DNA from 3 places in the Streptomyces sp. NPDC048411 genome. Region 1 is predicted to be linked to each of the others. Evidence: riboswitches for the same ligand, from Rfam matches in the RefSeq annotation. Region 1 holds a riboswitch; each other region holds the start of a gene.
What was found. A riboswitch is a leader RNA that binds a small molecule or an ion and turns the genes downstream of it on or off. The one in region 1 is predicted to bind cobalamin.
Positions count from the first base shown of each region.

Region 2: it holds a riboswitch for cobalamin, as region 1 does, so the genes downstream of both, AB0915_RS38740 (CbtB domain-containing protein) here and AB0915_RS14560 (ribonucleoside-diphosphate reductase subunit alpha) in region 1, are expected to answer to the same signal.
Region 3: it holds a riboswitch for cobalamin, as region 1 does, so the genes downstream of both, AB0915_RS10435 (prenyltransferase/squalene oxidase repeat-containing protein) here and AB0915_RS14560 (ribonucleoside-diphosphate reductase subunit alpha) in region 1, are expected to answer to the same signal.

Region 1 covers NZ_JBEZKL010000032.1:39,573-58,775, forward strand. Annotated here, with positions in the region: gene rsgA (ribosome small subunit-dependent GTPase A) at 1-160, opposite strand, end outside; gene aroA (3-phosphoshikimate 1-carboxyvinyltransferase) at 164-1,480, opposite strand; gene AB0915_RS14505 (M50 family metallopeptidase) at 1,584-2,297, opposite strand; gene AB0915_RS14510 (SOS response-associated peptidase) at 2,350-3,165, shown strand; gene AB0915_RS14515 (alpha/beta family hydrolase) at 3,184-3,834, shown strand; gene AB0915_RS14520 (sigma-70 family RNA polymerase sigma factor) at 4,178-4,834, shown strand; gene rsrA (mycothiol system anti-sigma-R factor) at 4,831-5,142, shown strand; gene AB0915_RS14530 (HD-GYP domain-containing protein) at 5,343-6,785, shown strand; gene AB0915_RS14535 (HD domain-containing protein) at 6,821-8,053, shown strand; gene AB0915_RS14540 (hypothetical protein) at 8,146-9,138, shown strand; gene def (peptide deformylase) at 9,263-9,901, shown strand; partial or broken gene AB0915_RS14550 (helix-turn-helix domain-containing protein) at 9,978-10,187, opposite strand; gene AB0915_RS14555 (ribonucleotide-diphosphate reductase subunit beta) at 10,240-11,253, opposite strand; gene AB0915_RS14560 (ribonucleoside-diphosphate reductase subunit alpha) at 11,253-13,649, opposite strand; cobalamin riboswitch at 13,793-13,931, opposite strand; partial or broken gene AB0915_RS14565 (GNAT family N-acetyltransferase) at 13,971-14,150, opposite strand; gene mctP (monocarboxylate uptake permease MctP) at 14,149-15,798, opposite strand; gene AB0915_RS14575 (DUF3311 domain-containing protein) at 15,795-16,049, opposite strand; gene AB0915_RS14580 (GntR family transcriptional regulator) at 16,240-17,010, opposite strand; gene AB0915_RS14585 (extracellular solute-binding protein) at 17,316-18,599, shown strand; gene AB0915_RS14590 (sugar ABC transporter permease) at 18,684-19,203, shown strand, end outside.
Region 2 covers NZ_JBEZKL010000273.1:180-3,238, forward strand. Annotated here, with positions in the region: gene AB0915_RS38725 (hypothetical protein) at 1-99, opposite strand, end outside; gene AB0915_RS38730 (Asp23/Gls24 family envelope stress response protein) at 307-801, opposite strand; gene AB0915_RS38735 (histidine phosphatase family protein) at 1,090-1,668, opposite strand; adenosylcobalamin (AdoCbl) riboswitch at 1,795-1,943, shown strand; gene AB0915_RS38740 (CbtB domain-containing protein) at 1,947-2,165, shown strand; gene AB0915_RS38745 (CbtA family protein) at 2,194-2,964, shown strand.
Region 3 covers NZ_JBEZKL010000020.1:26,075-29,133, forward strand. Annotated here, with positions in the region: gene AB0915_RS10425 (energy-coupling factor transporter transmembrane component T) at 1-44, opposite strand, end outside; gene AB0915_RS10430 (SCO2322 family protein) at 41-682, opposite strand; gene AB0915_RS10435 (prenyltransferase/squalene oxidase repeat-containing protein) at 724-1,986, opposite strand; cobalamin riboswitch at 2,093-2,227, opposite strand; gene AB0915_RS10440 (MBL fold metallo-hydrolase) at 2,259-3,059, opposite strand, start outside.

The DNA of each region.
Region 1 (19,203 bases):
CGTCGACGAGGCACGTCAGGCGACCGCGGTCCACGGTGAGGACCATGCCTTCCTCGGCGTCCTCGTGCCTCGGGCGGGTACGTGTACGAGGCCGGTTGCCCTTCGGGTTGGGGCGGAACCGGATGTCGTCCTCGTCGGGGTTCTTGCCGTAGCGACGCATGATTCAGGCCCCGAGCATTCGGGTCCACATCTGCGGGAAATCCGGCAGGGTCTTGGCGGTTGTCGCCACGTTCTCGATCTCCACTCCGGGGACGGCAAGGCCGATGATCGACCCAGCGGTTGCCATCCGGTGGTCGTCGTACGTATGGAAGGTACCGCCGTGCAGCGGGCGCGGCTCGATGTGCAGCCCGTCGGCGGTCTCGGTGACGTGGCCGCCGAGCTCGTTGATCTCCTTGGTGAGCGCGGCCAGTCGGTCCGTCTCGTGCAGCCGCAGATGTGCGACACCGCTCAGTGTGGAGGGGGAGTCGGCGAGGGCCGCGACCGCAGCGATGCCGGGGGTCAGTTCGCCGACCTCGCCGAGGTCCACGTCGATGCCGTGGATACGCCCCGACCCGGTGAACGTCAGACCGTGTTCGGTCAGTTCACAGCTGCCGCCCATAGTGGTGAAGATCTCGCGCAGCGCGTCACCCGGCTGGGTGGTGTGCTCCGGCCAGTCCGGGATCGTCACTCGGCCACCGGTGACCAGCGCCGCCGCGAGGAAGGGCTGGGCGTTGGAGAGATCCGGCTCGACCGTCAGGTCGCGGCCGAGCAGCGCCGACGGGGACACCCGCCAGACATTCGGCTCGCCGCCCGTCTCCGGCTCGTCGACCTGGGCGCCGACGGCCCGCAGCATGTCGACCGTCATCCGGATGTGCGGCATCGAAGGCAGCCGGGAACCGGTGTGGCGTACCTCCACGCCCTGGTTGAAACGCGGTGCCGACAGCAACAGCGCCGAGACGAACTGGGACGACGAGGAGGCGTCGATTGCCACCGGGCCGCCGTCCAGCGCCCCGCCGCCGTGCACGGTCATCGGCAGCGAACCGCGCCCGTCGTCGTCGATCCGGGCGCCGAGCACCCGCAGCGCGTCGATCACGCCGGTCAGCGGCCGCTCGTACGCACGCGGGTCGCCGTCGAAGCGGATCGGACCGTCGGCGAGGGCGGCGACCGGCGGCAGGAAACGCATCACCGTTCCGGCGTTGCCGACGTCGACCGTGGTGGGGCCGTGCAGCCCGGCCGGAATGACCCGCCAGGCCTCGCCGGAGCCTTCCGGGCCGACGCCCTCCTCGATGCCGACGCCCATCGCACGCAGCGCCTGCGCCATCAGCAGGGTGTCGCGGGAGCGCAGCGGGCGGCGCAGCCAGCCCGGCTCGGCGGCGAGGGCGGCCAGGACCAGCGCCCGGTTGGTGACCGATTTCGATCCGGGCACGGTGACGGTCGCGTCGACGGCCCCGGTCGCATGGGGGGCGGGCCAGAGGGCGGGGTGCACGGAACTTTCGGTCATGGACCTCACTTTAGTGGCTCGCCGCAATCCCAGATCTTGATCAGACAGGCTGGAACCGGGGCGTCAGGGAAGCATGGTAGGCGCCGCCGCGGGCTGTCGTGCCTCACCGGCCGAGCAACCAGCGGCCGCCGCCGATCAGCGAGCAGATCGACACCGCATGGAAAAAGCCCAGCCACAGCACGGCCGGCACATCCGTGAGCCGGGACAGCTGGTCCGCGTCCGAGTCCGGCGCCCCGCCGCGCCGGCGCTTCGACTGCAGCTCGAACGCCGGACGCACACCCCCGAGGAGCAGGAACCAGACCACGGTGTACCCGAACAGCGACTGCACCGCGGGTGAAGCCAGCCAGGACACCAGCAGGAACGCCGTACCGGTGAAGATCACCGTGAGCGCCCCGTACAGATTGCGGATCATCACCAGCATCACCGCGAGCAGCGCGGTCGACACCCACAGCAGCAGCGTGATCCGGCCGTCGGCGAGCAGCCAGGCGCCGCCGAGTCCCAGCAGCGGCGGCGCGGTGTAGCCCGCCGCCGCGGTGACGATCATGCCTATGCCGGTGGGCCTGCCGCGGCTGACGGTCAGCCCGCTGGTGTCCGAGTGCAGCCGGATGCCTTCCAGCCTGCGCCCGCTGACCAGGGCGATCAGCCCGTGCCCGCCCTCGTGGGCGATGGTGATCGCGTTGCGCGAGAGGCGCCACAGCACGTTCGGTACGACGGCGATGAGCGCGACCGTGGCCGTCACGACCACCAGCCACTGCTCGGGTGCGGGCTGGGTACCGAAGACGCGATCCCACAGATTGCCCAGTTCGGTGCTGTCCATGTGCGGGCGGCTCCTTGCGGTCGTGGCGGTGGGTCGTGGCAGTCTGGCACTTATGTGCGGACGGTATGCATCGAGTCGGCGGCCCGAGGATCTGACCGGACTCTTCGGCGTCGAGAAATGGGAACCGGCGGAGGCGCTGGAGCCCGACTACAACGTGGCGCCGACCAAAGAGGTCTACGCCGTACTGGAACGTCCCGTGAAAGACGCGGATGATCAACGCCCGGTTCGCCAGTTGCGCGCGCTGAAGTGGGGACTCGTCCCCTCGTGGGCCAAGTCGCCCGAGGGCGGAGCCCGGATGATCAACGCCCGGGCGGAGACCGTCCACGAGAAGCCGTCCTTCCGCCGCCCCTTCGTCTCGCGCCGCTGCATCCTGCCCGCCGACGGCTACTACGAGTGGGTCACCGGCGCCGACGAGCGGCAGCTGGAGGAGACGGGGAAGAAGAAGCGGCCGCGGAAGCAGCCGTACTTCGTGACGCCCGCCGACGGATCGGTCTTCGCGATGGCCGGACTGTACGAGTTCTGGCGTGACCGGACGCTGCCGGACGACCACCCGCTGGCCTGGTGGGTGACCTGCTCCGTGATCACCACCGAGGCGGAGACCACCCCGCTCGCCGTCGCCCCCGCCGAGGGCCCGGGCGCGCTCGCCGACATCCACCCCCGGATGCCGCTGATGCTGACCCCGGACCGCTGGGACGCCTGGCTGGACCCCTCGCGCACCGACATCGGGGAGCTGCGGGCGCTGCTGGCACCACCGCCCGGCGGACTGATGCGGGCGTACCCGGTGGCCACGGCGGTCAGCAACGTCCGCAACAACGGGCCCGAGCTCCTCGAGGAACTGACCGCGCCGGAGGTCGGCATGCTCTTCTGACCGGGCAGGATGGGCGCTGTGAGTCGTAGAGAGACAGCCCCGACGGCCGAGACGGTCGACACCGCCACCGGGCCCGCCCGGATCACCTGGCTGCCCGCGCGCAGACCCCGCCTGGTGCTCGCCCTCGGCCACGGCGCCGGCGGCGGCATCGAGGCCCGCGACCTCCAGGCATTGGCCGCCGCGCTGCCCGCACGCGGCGTGACCGTCGCCCTGGTGGAGCAACCCTGGCGGGTCGCCGGGAAGAAGCTCGCGCCCGCCCCGAAGACCCTGGACACCGGCTGGCGCGGTCTGTGGCCCGCTCTCACCGCACCCGGGCTGCCCGTCGTCGCCGGCGGACGCAGCGCAGGCGCGCGGGTGGCCTGCCGCACGGCGGCCGGGCTCGGCGCGCACGCCGTCCTCGCGCTCAGCTTCCCGCTGCACCCGCCCGGCAGACCGGAGAAGTCCCGCAAGGACGAACTGCTCGGCGCGGGCGTGCCCACGCTCGTCGTGCAGGGCGGCCACGACCCGTTCGGGCGGCCGGCCGAGTTCCCTCCAGGAGAGTACGAGATCGCCGAGGTGCCGTACGGGGACCACGGCTTCGCCGTACCGAAGAAGTCAGGACTGACCGAGGACCGGGCGATGGAACTCCTCACCGCCGCCGTGACGGAATGGCTGGACCGGCTCCCGTAACTCTGGACCGACTCTCGTCACTGAGGCCCGCACATCCTCATGTGGATCGGATCACACCCGCGGACGACCCGGCGCACCCCGGGAATGTTGTGTCGGAGACCACTGTTGTTGGGGACATCGGTACATCAACGTCGTACGTGGAGAGGGAGTCCGTCGCATGGGTTCGACCATCTGCCCGCGCCGCTCGAACGCCGCTGACCTGGAGTGGACGGTGCTGCACGCGGCGAAGACCACCACCGGGCGGGCACGGAGCGGATCGGAACGACAGCCCGCGTCCAAGCAAGGTCGACTATTCTCCGATTCGAGCGGGTCCGGTCTCGGAACCGCCACAGCGTTGGAGGAGGTGGGTCCGGTCACCGGTACCGACACAGGGACCGACGACGGCCGCGCGGAGGAGACGACCGCCGAGCGCAATGCGCGCTTCGAGCGGGACGCCCTCGGTTTCCTCGACCAGATGTACTCGGCCGCGTTGCGCATGACGCGCAATCCCGCAGACGCCGAGGACCTGGTTCAGGAGACGTATGCGAAGGCGTACGGCTCCTTCCACCAGTTCCGCGAGGGGACGAACCTCAAGGCGTGGATGTACCGCATCCTCACCAATACGTTCATCAACTCGTACCGCAAGAAGCAGCGCGAACCCCAGCGCAGTGCCGCCGAGGAGATCGAGGACTGGCAGCTGGCGCGCGCCGAGTCGCACATGTCCACAGGTCTGCGCTCCGCCGAGTCGCAGGCGCTCGATCACCTGCCGGACTCGGACGTGAAGTCCGCGCTGCAGGCGATCCCCGAAGAGTTCCGCATCGCGGTATATCTCGCCGATGTAGAGGGCTTTGCCTACAAGGAGATCGCGGACATCATGGGGACTCCCATCGGTACGGTGATGTCCCGACTGCACCGGGGCCGCCGCCAACTGCGCGGCATGCTGGAGGACTACGCCCGTGAACGCGGGCTCGTCCCGGCCGGTGCCGGAGAGTCGGACGATCGGAAAGGCTCGGGCTCATGAGCTGCGGAGAGCCGCACGAGACAGACTGCTCAGAGGTCCTCGATCATCTCTACGAGTTTCTCGACCATGAGATGCCCGACAGCGACTGCAGCAAGTTCGAGGTCCACTTCGAGGAGTGCTCCCCGTGTCTGGAGAAGTACGGGCTGGAGCAGGCGGTGAAGAAGCTGGTCAAGCGCTGCTGCGGTCACGACGACGTGCCGGCCGACCTGCGCTCCAAGGTGATGGGCCGGATCGATCTGATCCGCTCCGGGCAGGCCGTGCCGGACCAGGACGTGGTGGCCGAGCTGCCGAGCGCCGCCACGGAGTGACCGGCGGTCACCCCTGAACACGGGGGTGTTTTCTGCACGATGAGGGCGTGCCGCGGCCGTTGCGGCAGGCCCTCACCCGTACCACCGCCCACGCATGCACTTCACCCGAACGTGCTAATCGGGCTCAACCATGCTCGACCAAGTGCCCAACTCGCTAGCGTGGCGCCTCCATTGACCTAGTTGGGGGGCGGGCAGGGCGGGTGAGAGGCACCGGGGCTGCGGCGTGCGCGGTCATTCTGGCCGCCGCGGTCTGCGCTGCCTTCTGTGTGCGGCCCGCGCTGCCACCCGGCGGTAGGGGGGTGCCCTGGGGCACCGTCGTTCTGCTCACCGGGCTCTATCTGGTCTGTGAACTGCCCGGACGCCGTCCGTTCTTCGGCGGCTCCGTGCCGATCAGTGCCGGATCGTTCTTCCCGCTGCTGCTCACGGCGGCGTTCCTGTTGCCGCCCGCCGCCGCGGCGCTGGTCGCGATCCCCGGCTCACTCGCCGGCCGGGTGGAGAACGCGCCCGTCGCGGCCCGCCGAGTCTGGCGCACCGCCCAGCTGGTGACCACTGTCTGGGTGGCGTCGACCGTCCACGGCCTGCTCGGCGGCGGCGCCACGCTCGGCGGGCCCGGCCCCGACCTGCTGCCCGACTTCCCTTACGCCGTCCTGCCCGCCTGCGTCGCCGCGCTGGCCTTCAGCCTCGTCCTGACCGCCCTGGACGGCTCGATCCTGGCCGCGGCCGAACGGCTGCCCGTCCGGCGTGCCTGGAGCGGACTGCTGCCGAACTCGCTCGGGCCGCACCTGGTGCACGGGCTCGCCGGACTGATGATGGCCCTGCTGTGGCGCAGCTCGTACGGGCCGCTGTCGGCGCTCTTCGTCCTGCTGCCGATGTACATCTCCTGCTGGGTCTTCTCCCAGTACCACCGCCAGCAGGCAGCACACCGCGCCACCATCCGGGCGCTGGTGCAGGCGGTCGACATCAAGGACACCTACACCCGGGGGCACAGCGAGCGCGTCGGTCAGGCATCCGTGCTGATCGCGAGGGAGCTGGGCATGGCGGAGGACCGGCTCGAAGTGCTCCGGTTCGCCGGGATCCTGCACGACATCGGCAAGCTCGGCGTGCCGACCCGGGTGCTGCGCAAGGACGGGCCGCTCACCCCGGAGGAACGGCGCGTGATCGAGCTGCACCCGGAGTACGGCCACGAGATCGTCCGGGGCATCGGCTTCCTGGGCGAGGCGCGGGCGGCGATCCTGCACCATCACGAGCGGCTCGACGGCAGCGGCTATCCCTACGGGCTGAGCGGGCGGGAGATTCCCGAGTTCGCACGGGTCGTCGCGGTGGCCGACGCCTTCGACGCGATGACGTCGACGCGGTCGTACCGCAGGGGACGGCCGGTGCCGGTGGCGGTGGAGGAGCTGAAGCGCTGTGCGGGGACGCAGTTCGATCCGCAGATGGTGCGGGCGCTGGCGCGGGCGGTGGAGCGGCGCGGGTGGGCCGCGGAGACAGTGGCGGTGACGGCGGACGAGGCAGTCCCGTCGCCGGGTGCGGGCGCCGGGTTCGTCCCGCAGGCGTCTCGTCCTCGGCCGCCGGACGGGCTTGATGGTGCCGACGGGCTCGACGGTGCGGACAGGCTCGACGCTGCCGCGGAACGCCCCCGGTGACCGGCGCCGTCGCTGCTGTCCGCCTCGGTGCCGTTGTGCTTGCCCTCGGGGGGCTGGCTCACACTCTCTGGCACGGAGTTCATGAACCCGGGCATGCCCTTGCCTTCGGGGTGCTCATCACCGTCGGCGAGCTCGCCCGCTGGGGTGCGCTGCCCGGGGAGCGGGAGCCCGCGCCGCTCGGGGCCGCCGGCGCGCTCGCGTACGCCCTGCTCGGCCGCAGTGGCGGGCAACCCACCACCCACGGGGTCCTCCAGGTCGTCGCCGTCCTCGTCGCCGCGCAGCTTGTCGCCGCCGTGCCCCACGTGGCGCGCGGCAGCGGGCCCACCGCCGATCAGCTCGCCCGGCGGATCGTCACCGTCTCGTTCGCCGCCGTGTGCTTCCAGCCGCTCTACAACTCCGGCCGGACCGCCGACTGGTTCGGCGACGGCCCGTTCTTCGCACTCTTCCTTCTCGTCCTGCTCGGGCTCACCTCCCTGTGCGACGCCGTGCTCGGCGCCCTGTTGCTGCGCTCCGGCACCCTCCCCCACGGCTACCGGAGCAGGGGCGGCACCTCCATCCCGTACGGGCCGCTGCTCCGCGACGAGCTGCGCGCCTTTCTCGGCATCGGTTCGGCGGTCTGTGCGACCGGTGCGGTGATGGCTCTCGGGGTCGCCGTCGCCGGGCTGTGGGCGCTGCCCGTGCTCTGCGTACCGCTGCTGCTGACCCAGGTGTCGTTCCGCAGGTTCGTCGCCGTGCGCACCACCTACCGGCAGACCATCGCCTCGCTCGCCCGGTCCACCGAGATCGCCGGCTACACCCCCCACGGGCATGCCCGCAGAGTGGCGGTCCTCTGTACGGCCGTCGGTCGGGAGCTGGGGCTCTCCGGGGCCGAACTCACCGTGCTGGAGTACGCCGCACTGATGCACGACATCGGTCAGCTCTCCCTCGTCGACCCCGTGCCCGACGGGGCGACCGCCCCGCTGCCCGCCGCGGAGCAGCGCCGGATCGCGCTGCTGGGCGGGGCCGTGGTTCGGCAGACCGGCGTGGACTCCGAGATCGCCGTCGTGGTGGAGCGGCAGGCCGACCCGTACCGCGAGCAGCCGCTGCCCGCCCGGATCGTCCGCGCCGTCAACGCATACGACGACCTGTGCGGGGAAGGTCTCAGCGGCCCGCTCGGCGCTCTGGAACGGCTCCGGCTCGGAACCGCCCACGACTACCAGCCGGAGGTGGTCGAATCGCTTGCCAGGGTCCTGGCCCGGGGCGGTCTGACCCCCGTCCCACCTGGGTAACCCATGGGTAATGAGCGGGCGTCCTGCCAGGCATGGTTGGATGCGAAGGAGAGCGCAAGAACGAGGGTGTCCAGTCGGGACAGGCGGGAATCGTGAGGATCTTCGGGAAGGTACGGCATCGGCCCTCCGCCTCTTGGCGGCAGGCCACGGACCGCGCGTTCACGCTGATCGGCGACGGCCGGTACGAGGACGCGGGCGCACTGCTGACACGGGCGGCGGACCTGGAACCCTGGCTCTCCGAGTCATGGTTCAACCTGGCGCTGCTGCACAAATTCCGGCATGACTGGGAGCAGGCGAGGGCGGCCGGGCTGCGCGCCGTCGCGCTCCTCGACAAGGAGTCCGGCGCCCCCGACTGGTGGAACGTCGGGATCGCCGCCACCGCCCTGCAGGACTGGCCCCTGGCCCGCCGCGCCTGGCAGGCGTACGGCCTGAAGGTGCCGGGCGCCGGCCAGCACACCGCGGCGGCGAACAGCGAGCCGGTCGGTATGGAGCTGGGCAGCGCGGCCGTGCGGCTGTCGCCCGAGGGCGAAGCCGAGGTCGTCTGGGGCCGCAGGCTGGATCCGGCCCGGATGGAAGTGCTGTCGATCCCGCTGCCCTCCTCCGGGCGGCGCTGGGGCGAGGTCGTCCTCCACGACGGGGTGCCGCACGGCGAGCGGGTCACCGCGGCGGGCCCCTCGTACCCCGTGTTCGACGAGATCGAGCTCTGGGCTCCGTCCCCCGTACCCACCTGGGTGGTGCTCCTCGAAGCTGCCACGGAGGCGGACCGGGACGCTCTGGAGCAGCTGGCGTCCGATGCCGGGTTCGCCGCCGAGGACTGGTCGTCATCCGTGCGGCTGCTCTGCCGGGCCTGTTCCGAGAGCCGGATGGAGAGCGACGAGGGTGACGGCGAGCATCTCGACCCGCACGACCACAGCGAGCCCGGCCATCCGGGACCGCTCGGCCACCGCACCGCCGGAGGTCTGTGGGTGCCGGAGCGCGAGTGCGGGATAGCGGCACCGGCCGGGCTGGTGCGGGGACTGCTGGACGGCTGGGTGGCGGACAGCCCGGACAGCCGTGAGTGGCGGGATCTCGAAGAAGTCTGCTGAGCCGTGCGTCCGCGGCCCGGCCGTAACGGCCTCCCCCACGATCGGGAGCCCGCTCCCCGCCGCGGGGGAGGCCGTTACGCTGTACGGGCATCGATTCAGGTTTTGAGGAAGGCGTACGGCGGACATGGCGCAGCAGGAGACGGACGAGCAGATCAGCGTCGACGAAGAAGGCTTCGTCGTGGACACCGAGGACTGTGAGGCGCGCGAGGCGGCGTACCGCGAGCGCGGGACCTCCCGTCCGATCACGGTCGTGGGCAACCCGGTGCTGCACAAGGAGTGCAAGGACGTCACCGAGTTCGGCGACGAGCTGGGCCGGCTGATCGACGACATGTTCGCCAGCCAGCGGACGGCGGAGGGCGTGGGCCTGGCCGCCAACCAGATCGGCGTGGACCTCAAGGTCTTCGTCTACGACTGCCAGGACGACGACGGCGTGCGGCATGTGGGCGCCGTCTGCAACCCGGTGCTCGAAGAGCTGCCGCCGGAGGAGCGCATCCTCGACGACTCCAACGAGGGCTGTCTCTCCGTCCCGACCGCGTACGCCTCGCTGGCCCGCCCGGACTATGCGGTGGTGCGCGGCCAGGATGCCAAGGGCAACCCGGTCAAGATCCGCGGCAACGGCTACTTCGCGCGCTGCCTCCAGCACGAGACGGACCATCTGTACGGCTACCTGTACATCGACCGGCTCTCGAAGCGGGACCGCAAGGACGCGCTGCGGCAGATGGCGGAGAACACGCCGCGCTACGAGATCGTGCCGAACGACTAGGGCGTGCCAGGCGCCGCCTGGCAGGCGGGACTTTCGAAAAACGCCCTTGATCAGGGGGCAGGTCCGAAGATGATCGGGCGACTTCGGAAACGGCGGTCGGACCGCGGAAGGTGCGGCGGTAAGCGTTCGGAGTGGTTCCCAGGGACTTGACGAACTGATGGCGCAGCGCCGCCGCATTTCCGAAGCCGGTGCGTCCGGCGATCGTGTCCATCGTTCCCTCGGAGGTCTCCAGTAAGCGCTGTGCCGGCAGGACCCGTTGGCGCAGCAACCAGCGGTACGGGGTGGAAGGGGCCGGCCCCGCCGCCCACGCGGCAGGACCGGCCCCGCACCTCATCGCACTAGAAGTCGTCGTCGAAGGCGACCGAGCCCTCCACCGCCACCTGGTACGCGGACGGCCGGCGCTCGAAGAAGTTCGTGAGCTCCTGGACACCCTGCAGCTCCATGAACGAGAACGGGTTCTCGGAGCCGTACACAGCCGGGAAGCCGAGCCGGGTGAGCCGCTGGTCGGCGACGCACTGCAGGTACTCGCGCATCGACTCGGTGTTCATGCCCGGCAGACCGTCGCCGCACAGGTCGCGGCCGAACTGCAGCTCCGCGTCGACGGCCTCCTTCAGCATGTCGGTGACCTGCTGCTGGAGGGCGTCGTCGAAGAGCTCGGGCTCCTCCTTGCGGACGGTGTCCACGACCTCGAACGCGAAGTTCATGTGCATCGTTTCGTCACGGAAGACCCAGTTGGTCCCCGTGGCGAGGCCGTGCAGCAGACCGCGCGAGCGGAACCAGTAGACGTAGGCGAACGCGCCGTAGAAGAAGAGCCCCTCGATGCACGCCGCGAAGCAGATCAGGTTCAGCAGGAAGCGACGGCGGTCGGCCTGCGTCTCCAGCCGCTCGATCTTCTCGACCGAGTCCATCCACTTGAAGCAGAACTGCGCCTTCTCGCGGATGGAGGGGATCTCCTCCACCGCGTCGAACGCGGCCGCACGGTCGTCCGGGTCGGGCAGATAGGTGTCGAGCAACGTCAGATAGAACTGGACGTGCACGGCCTCCTCGAAGAGCTGACGCGACAGGTACAGCCGCGCTTCCGGGGAGTTGATGTGCTTGTACAGGGTGAGTACGAGGTTGTTGGAGACGATCGAGTCACCGGTCGCGAAGAACGCGACGAGCCGGCCGATCATGTGCTGCTCGGCGGGTGTCAGCTTGGCGAGGTCGGCGACGTCGGAGTGGAGGTCGACCTCCTCGACCGTCCAGGTGTTCTTGATCGCGTCGCGGTAGCGCTCGTAGAAGTCCGGGTAGCGCATGGGCCGCAGGGTCAGTTCGAAGCCCGGGTCGAGCAGATTCTTGTCGGTCGAGCTCATCACTGGCAGGCCTCGCAGGACTCGGGGTTTTCGAGGGAGCAGGCGATCGCGTCCGCGTCGGGAGCCGAGGCCTGCTGCGCGGGAAGGGAAGCGGCGGCCGCGGCCCGGCCGGACGCCGCCCGGGCGATTCGGGTGGCCGGGCGCGAGCGCAGGTAGTACGTCGTCTTCAGCCCCTGCTTCCAGGCGTACGCGTACATCGAGGAGAGCTTGCCGATCGTCGGCGTCTCCAGGAACAGGTTCAGCGACTGGCTCTGATCCAGGAACGGCGTACGCGCCGCCGCCATGTCGATCAGACCGCGCTGCGGGATCTCCCATGCCGTGCGGTACAGCGCCTGTACGTCCTCCGGGATCCAGGCGAAGCCCTGCACCGAGCCGCTCGCCTCGCGCAGCGCCTCGCGGGTCCGCGCGTCCCATACGCCCAGCTCCTTCAGCTCGTTCACCAGATAGGCGTTGACCTGGAGGAACTCACCGCTGAGCGTTTCGCGCTTGAAGAGGTTGGAGACCTGCGGCTCGATGCACTCGTACACCCCGGCGATCGAGGCGATCGTGGCGGTCGGAGCGATCGCGAGCAGCAGCGAGTTGCGCATGCCGGTCTTCGCGATCCTGGCGCGCAGCGCGTCCCAGCGCTCCGGCCAGCTCAACTCGGTGTCGTAGTGGTCGGGGTGCAGCACGCCGCGGGCGGCGCGCGTCTCGGACCAGGCGGGCAGCGGACCGGACCGCTCGGCGAGGTCGCAGGACGCCTCGTACGCGGCGAGCATGATCCGCTCGGAGATCTTCGTGGAGAGCGCGCGGGCCTCGGGGGAGTCGAACGGCAGCCGCAGCCGGAAGAAGACGTCCTGGAGCCCCATCGCGCCCAGCCCCACTGGACGCCAGCGGGCGTTGGAGCGGCCGGCCTGCTCGGTCGGGTAGAAGTTGATGTCGACGACCCGGTCGAGGAACGTCACGGCGGTACGGACGGTGGAGTCCAGCCGCTCCCAGTCGATGTCGCCGTCGGCCACGAACGAACCGAGGTTGACCGAACCGAGGTTGCAGACGGCGGTCTCGCCGTCGTCGGTGACTTCGAGGATCTCGGTGCACAGGTTCGACGAGTGGACGACGCGACCCGGCTCGGCGGTCTGGTTGGCCGTCCGGTTGGAGGCGTCCTTGAACGTCATCCAGCCCTGACCGGTCTGCGCGAGCGTCCGCATCATCCGGCCGTACAGCTCACGCGCGGGCATCGACTTGCGGGCCAGGCCCTTGGCCTCGGCGGCCCGATACGCGGCGTCGAACTCGTCGCCCCACAGGTCGACCAGTTCCGGCACATCGGCGGGGGAGAACAGCGACCAGTCGCCGTCCGCGTCGACCCGGCGCATGAACTCGTCCGGGATCCAGTGCGCCAGGTTGAGGTTGTGCGTACGCCGCTGGTCCTCGCCCGTGTTGTCGCGCAGCTCCAGGAATTCCTCGATGTCCGCGTGCCACGTCTCCAGGTAGACGGCGGCGGCGCCCTTGCGGCGGCCGCCCTGGTTCACTGCGGCGACCGAGGCGTCGAGCGTCTTCAGGAACGGCACGATGCCGTTGGAGTGCCCGTTGGTGCCGCGGATCAGCGAACCGCGGGCGCGGATCCGGGAGTACGAGAGGCCGATGCCGCCCGCGTGCTTGGAGAGCCGCGCCACCTGGTGGTAGCGGTCGTAGATGGAGTCGAGCTCGTCCAGCGGTGAGTCCAGCAGATAGCAGGAGGACATCTGCGGGTGCCGGGTGCCGGAGTTGAAGAGTGTGGGGGAGGAGGGGAGGTAGTCGAGGCGGCTCATCAGACCGTACAGCGCGGCGACTTCGTCCAGTGCGCGCACCGACTCGTCCTCGGCGAGGCCGGCGGCGACGCGCAGCATGAAGTGCTGCGGCGTCTCGATGACCTGGCGGGTGAGCGGGTGGCGCAGCAGGTAGCGGCTGTGCAGTGTCCGCAGCCCGAAGTAGCCGAACCGGTCGTCGGCGCCGTCGGCGAGGGACTGCTCGACCAGCGCGTCGAGCCGGGCCGTGTGGAGCGCCACGAACGCGGCCGTACGGTCCGCGACCAGACCCTCGCGGTGGCCGACGGCGACCGAGGCGGAGAACGACAGCGCGCCCTGACCGGCCGCCTCGTCCGCGATGGTGCGGGTCAGGAGGCGGGCGGCGAGCCGGGAGTACGCGGGGTCCTCGGCGATCAGACCCGCGGCGGCCTCGGTGGCCAGCGCGCGCAACTCCGCCTCGTCCGACGCGGCGTTGCGGCCGCGCAGCGCGGCGGCGGCGACGCGGCCGGGGTTGGTGTCGGGCAGATCGGCAGTGAGGTCGGTCAGGGTCCGCAGCAGTGCGGTCCCGGGTCCGTCGTTCGTGCTTCCCGCGGACTCGGCGACTGAAGCCGGATCGGCTGGCGCGATGGTCACGTGGTGCTCTCCCTCGCTCGGCTCGGGGCCGGCGGGGGAGCGGGGCAGCCGCTCGGAGGAATGCCCGAAGAAGGAGGGCAGCACTGCGTGCGGCGTCCACCGGCCCATCCGCGAGGCCCGGACGTCTGGGCGTCCGGATCGGTCGAGCCGGACGCGCTGTCGGCAGGTCCTCGGACTTTCAGGGTGCGCAAAAGGGACCCGAATATACCGTTGCGGGACAGTTCCGGATTCGCACCGGATTTCCCTGCGGCGACAGCGAGCACGAGCATACATGTGGGGGCCGCCCGATGAGGCGGCCCCCACATGTTGTGTCGAATCGGTTCAGAGGCTCAGGCTGTACGTGAGCAGCGCGAGGCCCGCAAGGGGATCCCGGTCGCGTTCCGGCGTGCGTACGAAGTCGCGCCGATGGTAGATCCGGTGGGCGCCGGACATGGTCGGCTGGGCGGACAGGACGAGCTGCGCGACGCCCTCCGTGGCCCGTGCCCGGTCGAAACACGCCCTAGCCGGCGGATGGGCTCGCGTCGGGTGACGGGCTCGACTCGGGCCTGGCCGAGGGGAGTTCCACCTGGACGCCCGGGTCGCCCGCGTCCGCCGTGTAGTCCGCCGGGGAGGTCTCGTCGACGCCCGCCGGGGCCTTCACCGCGTTCAGGACGAAGGTCAGCACCACGGTCGCCACGGCGTTCAGCACGAACGCCGTCAGACCGATGTAGCCGATCTCGCCGATCCCCGGGATCTCCTTCGAGGAGCCGCCGAAGTGCGCCTGGGTCGGGCTTGCCACTCCGTATGCGGCGAGCGTGCCGTACACCATGCCGACCGCCCAGCCCGCGAGCAGCGCCCAGCGGTGGAACCACCGGGTGAACAGGCCGCCGACCAGTGCCGGGAACGTCTGCAGGATCCAGATCCCGCCGAGCAGCTGGAAGTTGATCGCGACCGTCTTGTCCATGGTGAGGACGAAGACGAGCGCACCGACCTTCACCAGCAGCGACACCAGCTTGGAGACCTTCGTCTCCTGGGCCGGGGTGGCGTCGGGCTTCAGGAAGTCCTTGTAGATGTTCCGGGTGAAGAGGTTCGCCGCGGCGATCGACATGATCGCGGCGGGGACCAGCGCGCCGATGCCGATCGCGGCGAACGCCACGCCGGCGAACCAGTCGGGGAACATGTTCTCGAACAGCTGCGGGATCGCCAACTGTCCGTTGTCCACCTTGACTCCGGCGGCGATCGCCATGAAGCCGAGCAGCGCCAGCAGGCCCAGCATCAGCGAGTACAGCGGGAGGATCGTGGTGTTGCGCCGGATCACATTGCGGCTGCGGCTGGAGAGCGTCGCCGTGATCGAGTGCGGATACATGAACAGTGCCAGCGCCGAGCCCAACGCCAGAGTGGCGTAGGTCCATTGGTTGGCCTCGGCGGGAGCCAGCGCGCCGGTCGGTTTCCCTCCAGGCGGGCCCGCGAACTTCTCCTGCGCGGCGGCGAAGATGTCGTGGAATCCGCCCAGCTTGATCGGGATGTAGATGATCGCCACCGCGATGACCAGATAGATCAGCCCGTCCTTGACGAACGCGATCAGCGCGGGCGCCCGCAGACCGGACGAGTACGTGTACGCGGCGAGCACCGCGAACGCGATCAGCAACGGCAGGTCCTTGACGAACCAGTTGGTGTTCTCGCCGCCGCCGACGCCCATCACGTCCAGTACCGCCTGGATGCCGACGAGCTGGAGCGCGATGTACGGCATCGTGGCGAGGATGCCGGTGACGGCGACCGCCAGCGACAGCCCCTTCGAGCCGAAGCGCCCACGGACAAAGTCCGAGGTGGTCACGTACCCGTGCTTGTGCGAGACCGACCACAGCCGCGGCAGGAAGGTGAAGATCAGCGGGTACACGAGGATGGTGTACGGCACCGCGAAGAAGCCGGCCGCGCCCGCCGTGTAGATCAACGCGGGAACGGCTACGAAGGTGTACGCGGTGTACAGGTCGCCGCCGAGCAGGAACCAGGTGACCCAGGTGCCGAACGACCGTCCGCCCAGGCCCCATTCGTCGAGGCTGGCCTCGTTCTCGGCCTTGCGCCAGCGCGCCGCCAGGAAGCCCATGACCGTGACGGCCACGAAGAAGAAGATGAAGACGCCGAGCGCGACGCCGTTCACGCCGTCCTTCATGCCGACGCACCCCCCTTGCGGGCGCGCTGGTCACGCTGCCAGAGCTTGTACGCGACCATCGTGAGCGCCGTGGAGATCAGCACCCAGACCATCTGGTACCAGTAGAAGAACGGGATTCCGATGAAGGTGGGGTCCACCTTCGCGTACGAACCCACCCAGAGCATCGCCACGAACGGGGCGGCGAGACAGAGGGCGATGAGTACTCTCACCGGTGTGACCGTCGGTGGTTTCGCGTCTGTTTCCTCGGGCATGTGGTGCCTCCGTCCCCTCGCTGATCACCTGTTGTAACGCGCAGGCAATCTAGGGGAGTCTTCCGGTCACCGTCACCCCCTGCCCGGCAAAAGTGTGACGGAGCCGCTGGAGGGATTCTGCCCGGGGGACCGACTCCTGATGCTCTGTCCGCGTCTGGACAGTTGTCCGGTCAGGAGCCGGTCCGCGGTCTCAGTCGGTCGGCCGCTTCAGACGCGCCACGAACTTGTAACGGTCGCCGCGGTACACCGACCGCACCCATTCGACCGGTTCGCCGCGTCCGTCCAGGGAGTGACGGGACAGCATGAGCATCGGCAGCCCCACGTCCGTACCGAGCAGACCGGCTTCCCGCGGGGTGGCGAGCGAGGTCTCGATCGTCTCCTCGGCCTCGGCGAGCCGTACGTCGTAGACCTCGGCCAGCGCGGTGTAGAGGGAGGCGTACTTCACCAGCGAACGACGCAACGCGGGAAAGCGTTTGGCCGAAAGGTGCGTGGTCTCGATGGCCATCGGTTCACCGCTGGCCAGGCGGAGTCGCTCGATCCGCAGCACCCGGCCGCCGGTCGTGATGTCCAGCAGCCCGGCGAGGGTGTCGTCGGCGGTGACATATCCGATGTCCAGGAGTTGAGAGGTCGGTTCCAGCCCCTGGGCGCGCATGTCCTCGGTGTACGAGGTGAGCTGCAGGGCCTGCGAGACCTTCGGCTTGGCCACGAACGTGCCCTTGCCCTGGATGCGCTCCAGCCGGCCCTCCACGACCAGCTCCTGGAGCGCCTGGCGCACGGTGGTGCGCGAGGTGTCGAACTCGGCGGCGAGGGTCCGCTCCGGTGGCACCGGGGTGCCGGGCGGCATGGTGTCCGTCATGTCGAGGAGGTGGCGCTTCAGCCGGTAGTACTTCGGGACCCGTGCGGTGCGTGTGGCCGCGCCCGCGCCCGTCTCGTTCTCCGTACTGCCCCCGTCGGCACTCATAGCCCGCCTTCCCGACTGCTGCGTTGCTGCCGTCACCTGCTCCTCCGTCTGTTGCGGCTCACATGGTGGCACGGTCCGGTCACGGCTCGTGGCCCTCCCTCAGGTGTCGGTCCTGTAACGGACGCGAGTGCACTTCTTATACACCCTTGACACCCCTAAAGGTCTAGGCCAAGCTCCGAGTACTGGTCTAAACCATTAAAGACCAGGTCCCAGCCCCACGGGCAGTACCCGTCGTATGCAATTGTGCGACGGACGGCGATCTCGGGTGGTGGGGGGAATTCTCTTGCATCCCTGAGGAGGGTGTCGTGAAGCGCGGACTCATCGCGGCCATCGGTGTGGTGGCTCTCTTGGCCGGTGCCACTGCCTGTGGCTCGGACGACAAGACCGACAGCAGCAGCAAGAAGACCGGGCCCGACAGCTACAAGGGCCAGACGCTGACTGTCTGGGCCATGGACGGCTCCACGCCTCCCGGCTGGACCAAGGACCTCACCGCCGCCTTCAAGAAGCAGACCGGCGCCACGCTGAAGTTCCAGACCCAGAAGTGGGATGGCATTCAGCAGAAGATCACGACGGCTCTCTCCGAGTCGGCCCCGCCGGACGTCATCGAGGTCGGCAACACCCAGACCCCGGCCTACGCGGCCACCGGTGGCCTCGCCGACCTGAGCGACCTCAAGCAGGAGATCGGCGGTGACTGGGTCGACGCGCTCAACAAGTCCTCCGTCTTCGATGGCAAGCAGTACGCCGCCCCGTGGTACTTCGCCAACCGCGTCGTCATCTACAACAAGAAGGTCTGGGCCGACGCCGGCATCACGGACACCCCGAAGACGCGCGACGAGTTCTTCAAGGACCTCGACGCCATCAAGAAGAAGGGCAAGGCCGAGCCGATCTACATGCCCGGCCAGAACTGGTACTTCTTCGACGGCCTGACCATCGGCCAGGGCGCGGACCTCGTGAAGAAGGAAGGCGACACCTACGTCTCCAACCTCTCCGACCCCAAGGTCACCGCGGCCATGGAGCTCTACAAGAAGTACCAGTCCTACTCCAAGGCCCCCAAGGACAAGGACGAGGCCACCCCGCAGCAGGCCGAGGTCTTCGCCAAGGGCAAGGTCGGTGCCTTCATCGGCATGGGCTGGGAGGCCGGCACGGCCATCGCGGCCAACAAGAAGATCGAGAGCGACATCGGCTACTTCACCATCCCGGGTGAGACCGCCGACAAGCCCGAGGGCGTCTTCCTCGGTGGCTCCAACTTCGCGGTAGCCGCGGGCAGCAAGAAGCAGGACCTCGCCAAGGAGTTCCTGAAGCTCGCTCTGTCCGACCAGTTCGAGGGCCAGCTGGCCAAGGAGAACGGCGTCATCCCGAACAAGGAGTCGCTCAACTCCAACCTGATCGGCAACGGCGCCGCCGAGGCCGCGGCCCCGGCCGCCGCCGGCGGTGGCACCACCCCGCTCATCCCCGAGTGGGCCGCTGTCGAGAACGCGCCGAACCCGATCAAGAGCTACATGACCGCGGTTCTGAACGGTAAGTCCCCGGCCGACGCCGCCAAGGCGGTCGAGGCGGAGATCAACAAGCGTCTCTCGCAGAAGAGCTGACCGCGCGCGCCGGGGGGCGGGCATCTGCCGCCCCCCGGCGCTCCCGCGTGACTCGACCGTACGGCCCAAGAAGAGATGGCGAGCATGTCAGTGCAGACCGAAACAGTGGACTCGGTCCCGGCAGCCGGCGTCCGCAAGGATGACGCCCCTCCGGGCGGCCCTGCCGCATCGAGCATGGAGCGGGCCGGTGGATCCGCCCCCTACCTCCTCCTCCTGCCCGCACTGCTCGCCACAGCGGTGCTCCTGGGCTACCCGCTGGTCAAGAACGGCATGCTGTCGTTCCAGAACCTCAACCCACGCCAGCTGATTCTCCACCTGACCGAGTGGAACGGCGTCGACAACTACAAGGAAATCCTCGGCAGCTCGGACTTCTGGAAGGTCGTCGAGCGGTCGGTCCTCTTCACCGCCGCCAACGTCGTCCTGATCATGCTGCTCGGGATGCTGGTCGGCCTGCTGCTCGCGCGGCTGGGCAAGATGATGCGACTGCTGCTCATGCTGGGCCTGGTGCTCGCCTGGGCCATGCCGATGATCGCGGCGACCACGGTCTACCAGTGGCTGTTCGCCCAGCGGTTCGGTGTCGTCAACTACGTCCTCGACAGCCTCG
Region 2 (3,059 bases), on a different contig from region 1:
CAGCACGAGGGCGACGCCGATGGTCCACAAGAAGGAAATCCCGGCCACCATGCCGAGCACGAGCAGAATGACTCCGAGGACGATCATTGCGTCCCCCAATCTTTCAGGGCCACCTTCGAGTATGCGCCGGACGGCGTATCCCGGCGTCGCCGACGACTGCTGTCGTTCGTACTGCCGTCCCGGGCCGCCGGGCATTGGCCGACTGGGCCCCGGACAGCTCGTCGGACCTCGTCGGACAGCCGGGGTTTCAGGCCGACGACACGGCAGTGGACCCCTCGACCAGGCGCGATCCGGTCCGGCGAACCGCTACGCTACCCGCCTCTCCAGCACCTGCTGTTCCTCTTCCTCCTCGGGCAGCTTCACGTCGCTCACCAAGATGTTGACCTCCACGACCTCCAGACCGGTCATCCGCTCGATGGCGGCGATCACCTCGGTCCGGACCTCGCCCGTGAGCTCGACGATCGAGTATCCGTATTCGACGACGATCGACAGGTCGACCGCCGTCTGGACCTCGCCGACCTCGACCTTGACACCGCTGGTGACGGACTGACCTCCCGCTCCGGGGACCCGCTCCCGCACGGCCCCCATACCGCGGGCGAATCCCCCTCCCATGCCCTGGACTCCGGGCACGCCCCGGGCCGCCAGCCCGGCGATCTTCGCCACCACACCGTCGGCGATCGTGGTTCGGCCCCGCGACCCAGGTTCCGTTCTGCGGTTTCCGCCGTGCGGTCCTGGTCCGTGCGTGGCCTCGGGTTGCGGTCGGGTGGTCTCGGGCCGGTGCACCTGCGTTTGATCGGTCATGGTCGGTCGCCCTTCCGAAGAGAAGGTGGATTCGAACACCTTGGCCAGTTTACGTACCATTTGTCAGCATTGCTCGAGCGGTAGGGGCATGTGGGCGGACCCACGGACGGGCCCCGCCGCGGAGGGGAGGGGTGGGATTCCGCGGTTCGTCACGGAGATGGCCCGCCCGCCCACTGTCTGTCCGCCGCGCTGGTCATCGCAGACGGAAGGCCGGCCGGTCGCCGGGGATGCTGTGACCTGACGTCACCGGCAGAGCGGGCCGGTCCGGCGGTGGAGGCCGACGCCGGGTTACGGGGCGTCGGTTCCGGTGCTCAAGGGCCGCCCACAGCGCAGGTTCCAGCGGCCGGACCGGCCGCTGAGCTCTGTCAGTGTCAACGGGGCGACGTCCAACCGCCAGAACGCCTGCGGCAGAAGGCCCAGCGCATGCACGATCGCGGCGCGCACCACCGCGGGTTCGACCACGGCGATCACGCGGCCATCCCCGGCGCCGTCCCGATGCAACGAGTCCAGCCAGCCGCCCACCCGCGCGCACAGGTCCAACAGCGACTCGCCGCCGTGCGGTGCTGCCGAAGGGTCGGACAGCCAAGCCGACACCGCCTCCGGCTCGGCCTCGCTCACCTCCGTCAGCCGCTGCCCGCTCCAGCGACCCAAGTCCCAGCCGCGTAGGGTCGGTTCGGGCTCGGACCGCAGCCCCAACGCCTCGGCGGTACCGGCGCACCTCTCGTCCGCTCCGCACACCCGCCGATCGGCGGCAGGCACCGCGGCAGCGGCCGCACGCGCCCGCCGGACACCGGACGCGTCGAGCGGGGCGTCGCCGTCGAAACGGGCTTCACGCAGCGCCGCATTGAGCGCCGGTGAGATCAACATCACTTGTACCGTCAACACCGTTGTCACCTCCCTGAACTGTGGCCTTTCGGGTAAGCACACCATGGCATCCGAGCCTCCCGGCCCCGCAGATGGCGCCATGGCGGCGCGTGCCCGCAGGCGGTATGGTCGCGACGAACATGACGACGGTGTGACGGAAGTCCGGTGAGAATCCGGCACGGTCGCGCCACTGTGAACCCGTACCCCTGCGGGAAGTCAGACCCGGCACTGTCGTCTCAGGCACCACGATCGGGACGCGTGTTCCCTCAGGAGGTTCTGCCATGGCACAGACTGCTGCCCCCGCAACCGTCGCCACACCCGCCATCACCCCCATCTCGCTGAAGGCCATTGCCCCGTGGGCGGTCTTCTTCGGCATCCTCATGCTCGTCCTGCTGTACTTCGTCGGAGCCGAGCAGGGTGCCACCGCTGTCATCTCCGGCGAAGGTGTCCACGAATGGGTTCACGACGGTCGCCACCTGCTCGGTTTCCCCTGCCACTGACACGCTGCGCACCTCAGGGGAACCGCTCATGAACTCCATATCTGTCAGAGCGCTGCTCGTCCGCGGCATGCTGGCCGGACTTGCCGCGGGCGCGCTCGCTCTTGCCGTCGCCTACTTCCTCGGTGAATCCCGTGTGGACGCGGCGATCGCGCTCGAGGAGGCTCACAGCCACGAGCACGGCGGCGAGGAACTCGTCAGCCGCACCATGCAGTCCACCGCGGGTCTCGCCACCGGTGTCCTGGTCTTCGGTGTGGCGATCGGCGGCATCGCCGCGCTGGTCTTCTGCTACGCCCTCGGCCGCATCGGCAGGTTCGGCCCGAGGGCCACGGCCGCATTGATCGCGTTCGGCGCCTTGCTGACCGTGTATGTCGTGCCGTTCCTCAAATACCCGGCCAATCCGCCGGCTGTCGGAAACCCCGACACGATCGGCCAACGCACCACCCTGTTCTTCCTGATGGTCGCCCTCAGCGTGCTGCTGGCCGTCGCTGCCGTCATCTTCGGCAAGCGGCTGGCTCCCCGCCTGGGCAACTGGAACGCGTCCATTGCCGCGTCCGCCGCCTATGTGCTCGTCATCGGGCTGGCCTACGCCTTCCTGCCCTCGTTCAACGAGGTCGGCAAGGACTTCCCGGCCAGTCTCCTGTGGGAGTTCCGCCTTGCCACCCTCGCCGTTCAGGCCACGCTGTGGACCACTTTCGGTCTGGTCTTCGGGTATCTGACCGAGCGGCTGCTGGTGCCCAAGGCCGGCGCAGTGACGGCCGGGGGCGGTACCACGTCCCACGCGGCCGCCGCTGCGAGCTGAGGCGCCCGCCGACGCGACGGACGCATAGACGGCGCACTAAGCCCCCCGCGGCCCGCGCCGGGGGGGCCGTCAGACCTGGGGGCCCGAGTGTTCCG
Region 3 (3,059 bases), on a different contig from region 1:
CGCAGCGCATGACTGAGCCGGGCCGCGCCGGGGGAGGCGGTCATCCGCGCCGGCGGCGGGCCTGCAGGACGGCGGCGATGCCGAGCAGCAGGACGGCGGCGAGCCCGACGAGCACCCCGGTGGACGGACCGCTGCGCCCGTTCCCGGGGTGGGTGGACGAGGGAGAGGCGGACGCCGTGTGCCCGCTGCCGGAGACCTGCTCGCCGCAGCCCGAGGCGGGGTAGCCGGAGATCGCGCAGAGCAGGGCGTCGCTGCTGTAGCGCAGCGGTTTGGCCACCGAGGCGAGCGCCTCGGCGGTGCTCGCCCCGGGGGCGACCTGCGCGCAGGCGGTGCGCAGCGCGGGCGGCGTCTCCCCGGCCGGGGCGTCCGCCGGCGTGCCGGGGTCGATGACGAGCGCGACGCGCTTGGTGCCGTCCTTGGCGGGGGTGTCCGCGCAGACCGTCGCGAAGTCGGGGGTGCGGCGCGGCTTCGCCGAGTCCTGGGAGTCCTCGCTCACGGAGAACCGGAAGCCCTGCACCGCCCCGTCGTCGGGCCGGACGAGCGAGGGGCCCTGGGTGGCGTAGGCCCAGCCGGACCCCTTGCCCTCCCAGAACGACCAGTAGCGGTAGCCGGCCGCATGGGCGGTGCCCGCGCCGAGCACGGTCAGAGCGGCGCCGAGTACCAGCAGCAGCGCGACGGCCACCCGTCCGCCGAACGCATTCCCCGCACGATTCCCCGCTCGGTTCACGGCTGCTGGGGCTTCCGACGGCTGCTGATCAGGAAGCCGATGCCCGCACCGGCGGCGAGGCCGATACCGACCAGCCACCACACCCCGAGACCGGCGTCGTCGCTGGTGCCGTCCTCGGCGACGTCCGGGGTCGCACTGGGCGTGATGACGGCAGCGGGCGCGGGACCGCTCGCGTTCAGCTCCCGGACCAGGTCGACGCCGCCGAAGTTGTGGGCGTCGGCGCCGGTCGCGTGCGCGGCCAGGACCAGCTGGGCGTAGGCGGCGGGGCCGCTCTCCTCGGCCCAGCTCCTGGAGTTCTTCTGCAGCCAGCCGACCGCGCCGGCCGCCTTGTTCTTGTGGCCCGCGGAGGCCAGGGCGACGACAGCGTCCGCGGTGTTGCCGAAGTCGGGCTGCGGGGTGGTGTCGTCGGCGCCCGGCATCGGCGGCAGGTCCAGATGGTTGCCGTTCTTCGCGAGGGCGCCCGCGAGGTAGAAGGCGCCGTTCTGGGCGGCCTGCTCCGGCTTGACGACGTCGCCCTTCCGGCAGGCCGGCGGCTTGCCCTCGACCGCGGCGTTGTCCCCGGTGTCCAGCCCCTTGCCCATCGAGCCGAGCACGGCGGCCGCGGTGGCGTCCCCGTTCGCGGTGAGCTTCCCGGCCTTGTCGGGCTGGTACGCGAACGCGCCGCCGTCCGGGCCGCCGCACGGGATCGCGAGCGCGAGCAGCGCGTCGTACGGGGTTTTGCCGCCCGGATTCGTCATGTCGCCGATCCGCTGGCCCTGCCGGGCCAGCGCGCCGGTCACGATCGAGGTGGAGTTGGCGTCGCTGGGGGAGCCCGGGTTGTAGCCCCAGCCGCCGTCCTCGTTCTGGACGGACTTCAGCCAGCGGACGCCGTTGCTGACGATGTCGCCGTGCCCGCCGACCGCCGCCAGCGCCTGCACCGCGGCGGCGGTCGCATTGGTGTCCAGCATGGTCTTGGTGTCGCACGGCTTGGAGACATCGGCGCGGTACGAGGCGTAGGCGCCGTTCGCGCACTGCTGGGCGATCAGCCAGTCCACCGACTTCGTCGCGGGCACGACCCCCTCGACGCGCTGGGCGAGGAAGGCCAGCGACTGCCGCCAGACCCCGTCGTACGTCGGGTCCTTGGTGCCGTACAGCCCGGAGGGCAGCGCGACGGACGGGGTGGGGGAGGGGGACGGCGCCGCGACCGCGGCCGGGGCAGCGGCCGCACAGAGCACGGTGGCGGTGGCGGCGAGCGCTGCTGCGCTGCGGCGTACGGTCATGGCGGGCTGAGCCTCTCCTGTGGGGAACCGGGCACAGGCACACTCAGGCACCAGGCTCCGGCCCCGTATTCCTCGACGGTGCCGGTCACCGGGGTTCCGGTGACGCGAGCCGGTCACGACCGCGGACAGGGCAGCCCGACTCGCCGCTGTGTCGGCGGCTCACGGTTGCGTGGTCAGTGCCGGATTTGCACCGGCTTCCCCCTGAACGGGCGTGATGACGACTCGCACACTCTACCGGGAGGCAGCCCGCTCGCCCCGGGCGGAGGGCTGCCTCACGCAGCGACGTACGTCACCGGCCCGCTGCCCGGCACCGCCTCCGCGCGCCCCAGCTTCACCAGTCGGCGCACATGAGCCTCGGCCTCGGAGACGGCAATGTTCCGCGAGCCGTACGGGATCTGTTCCCAGGGCCGGTTCCACTCCATCCGCTCGGCCAGCTGCCACGGCGTCAACGGGGTGGCGAGCAGGGCGAGCAGTCCGGTCAGCCGCTCCTCGTGATGGTCGAGGAGTTCCCGTACGCGCCCCGCCGCGTCCGTGAACGCGTACTGGTGGGCGGGCAGCACCTCGGCGACCCCGAGCCGGCCGATGCGCTCCAGCGAGTCCAGGTAGTCGCCCAGGGGGTCGGTGACCGTTGCGTCGTCCGGGTCCTCGTACAGCCCGATGTGGGGGCTGATCCCGGGCAGCAGGTGGTCGCCGGAGAAGAGGCGGCCGCGGCCGGGCAGATCGGCCGGATGGTCCTCCTCCAGGTGCAGGCAGACATGGCCGGGGGTGTGGCCCGGCGTCCAGATCGCCCGGAGCCGCCGGCCCGCGAGGTCGAGCAGTTCGCCGGGGACGATCTCGCGGTCCGGGAGGGCGGCGCGCAGTCCGGGGAGCGTGCGCGTCCGGCCGCCCGTGCGGGCGGCGCGCAGTGGGGCGAGGTGCTCCTCCGGTGCGCCGGCCGCGGCGAGCTTCGCCGCGAGGTAGGTCAGCCAGGTGCCCGGTTCGGACTCACGGGTGCGGCGCACGATCGCGGTGTCCGCGGCGTGCATCGCGATCCACGCCCCCGAGGCCTCGCGGACCTGTCCGGAGAGTCCGTG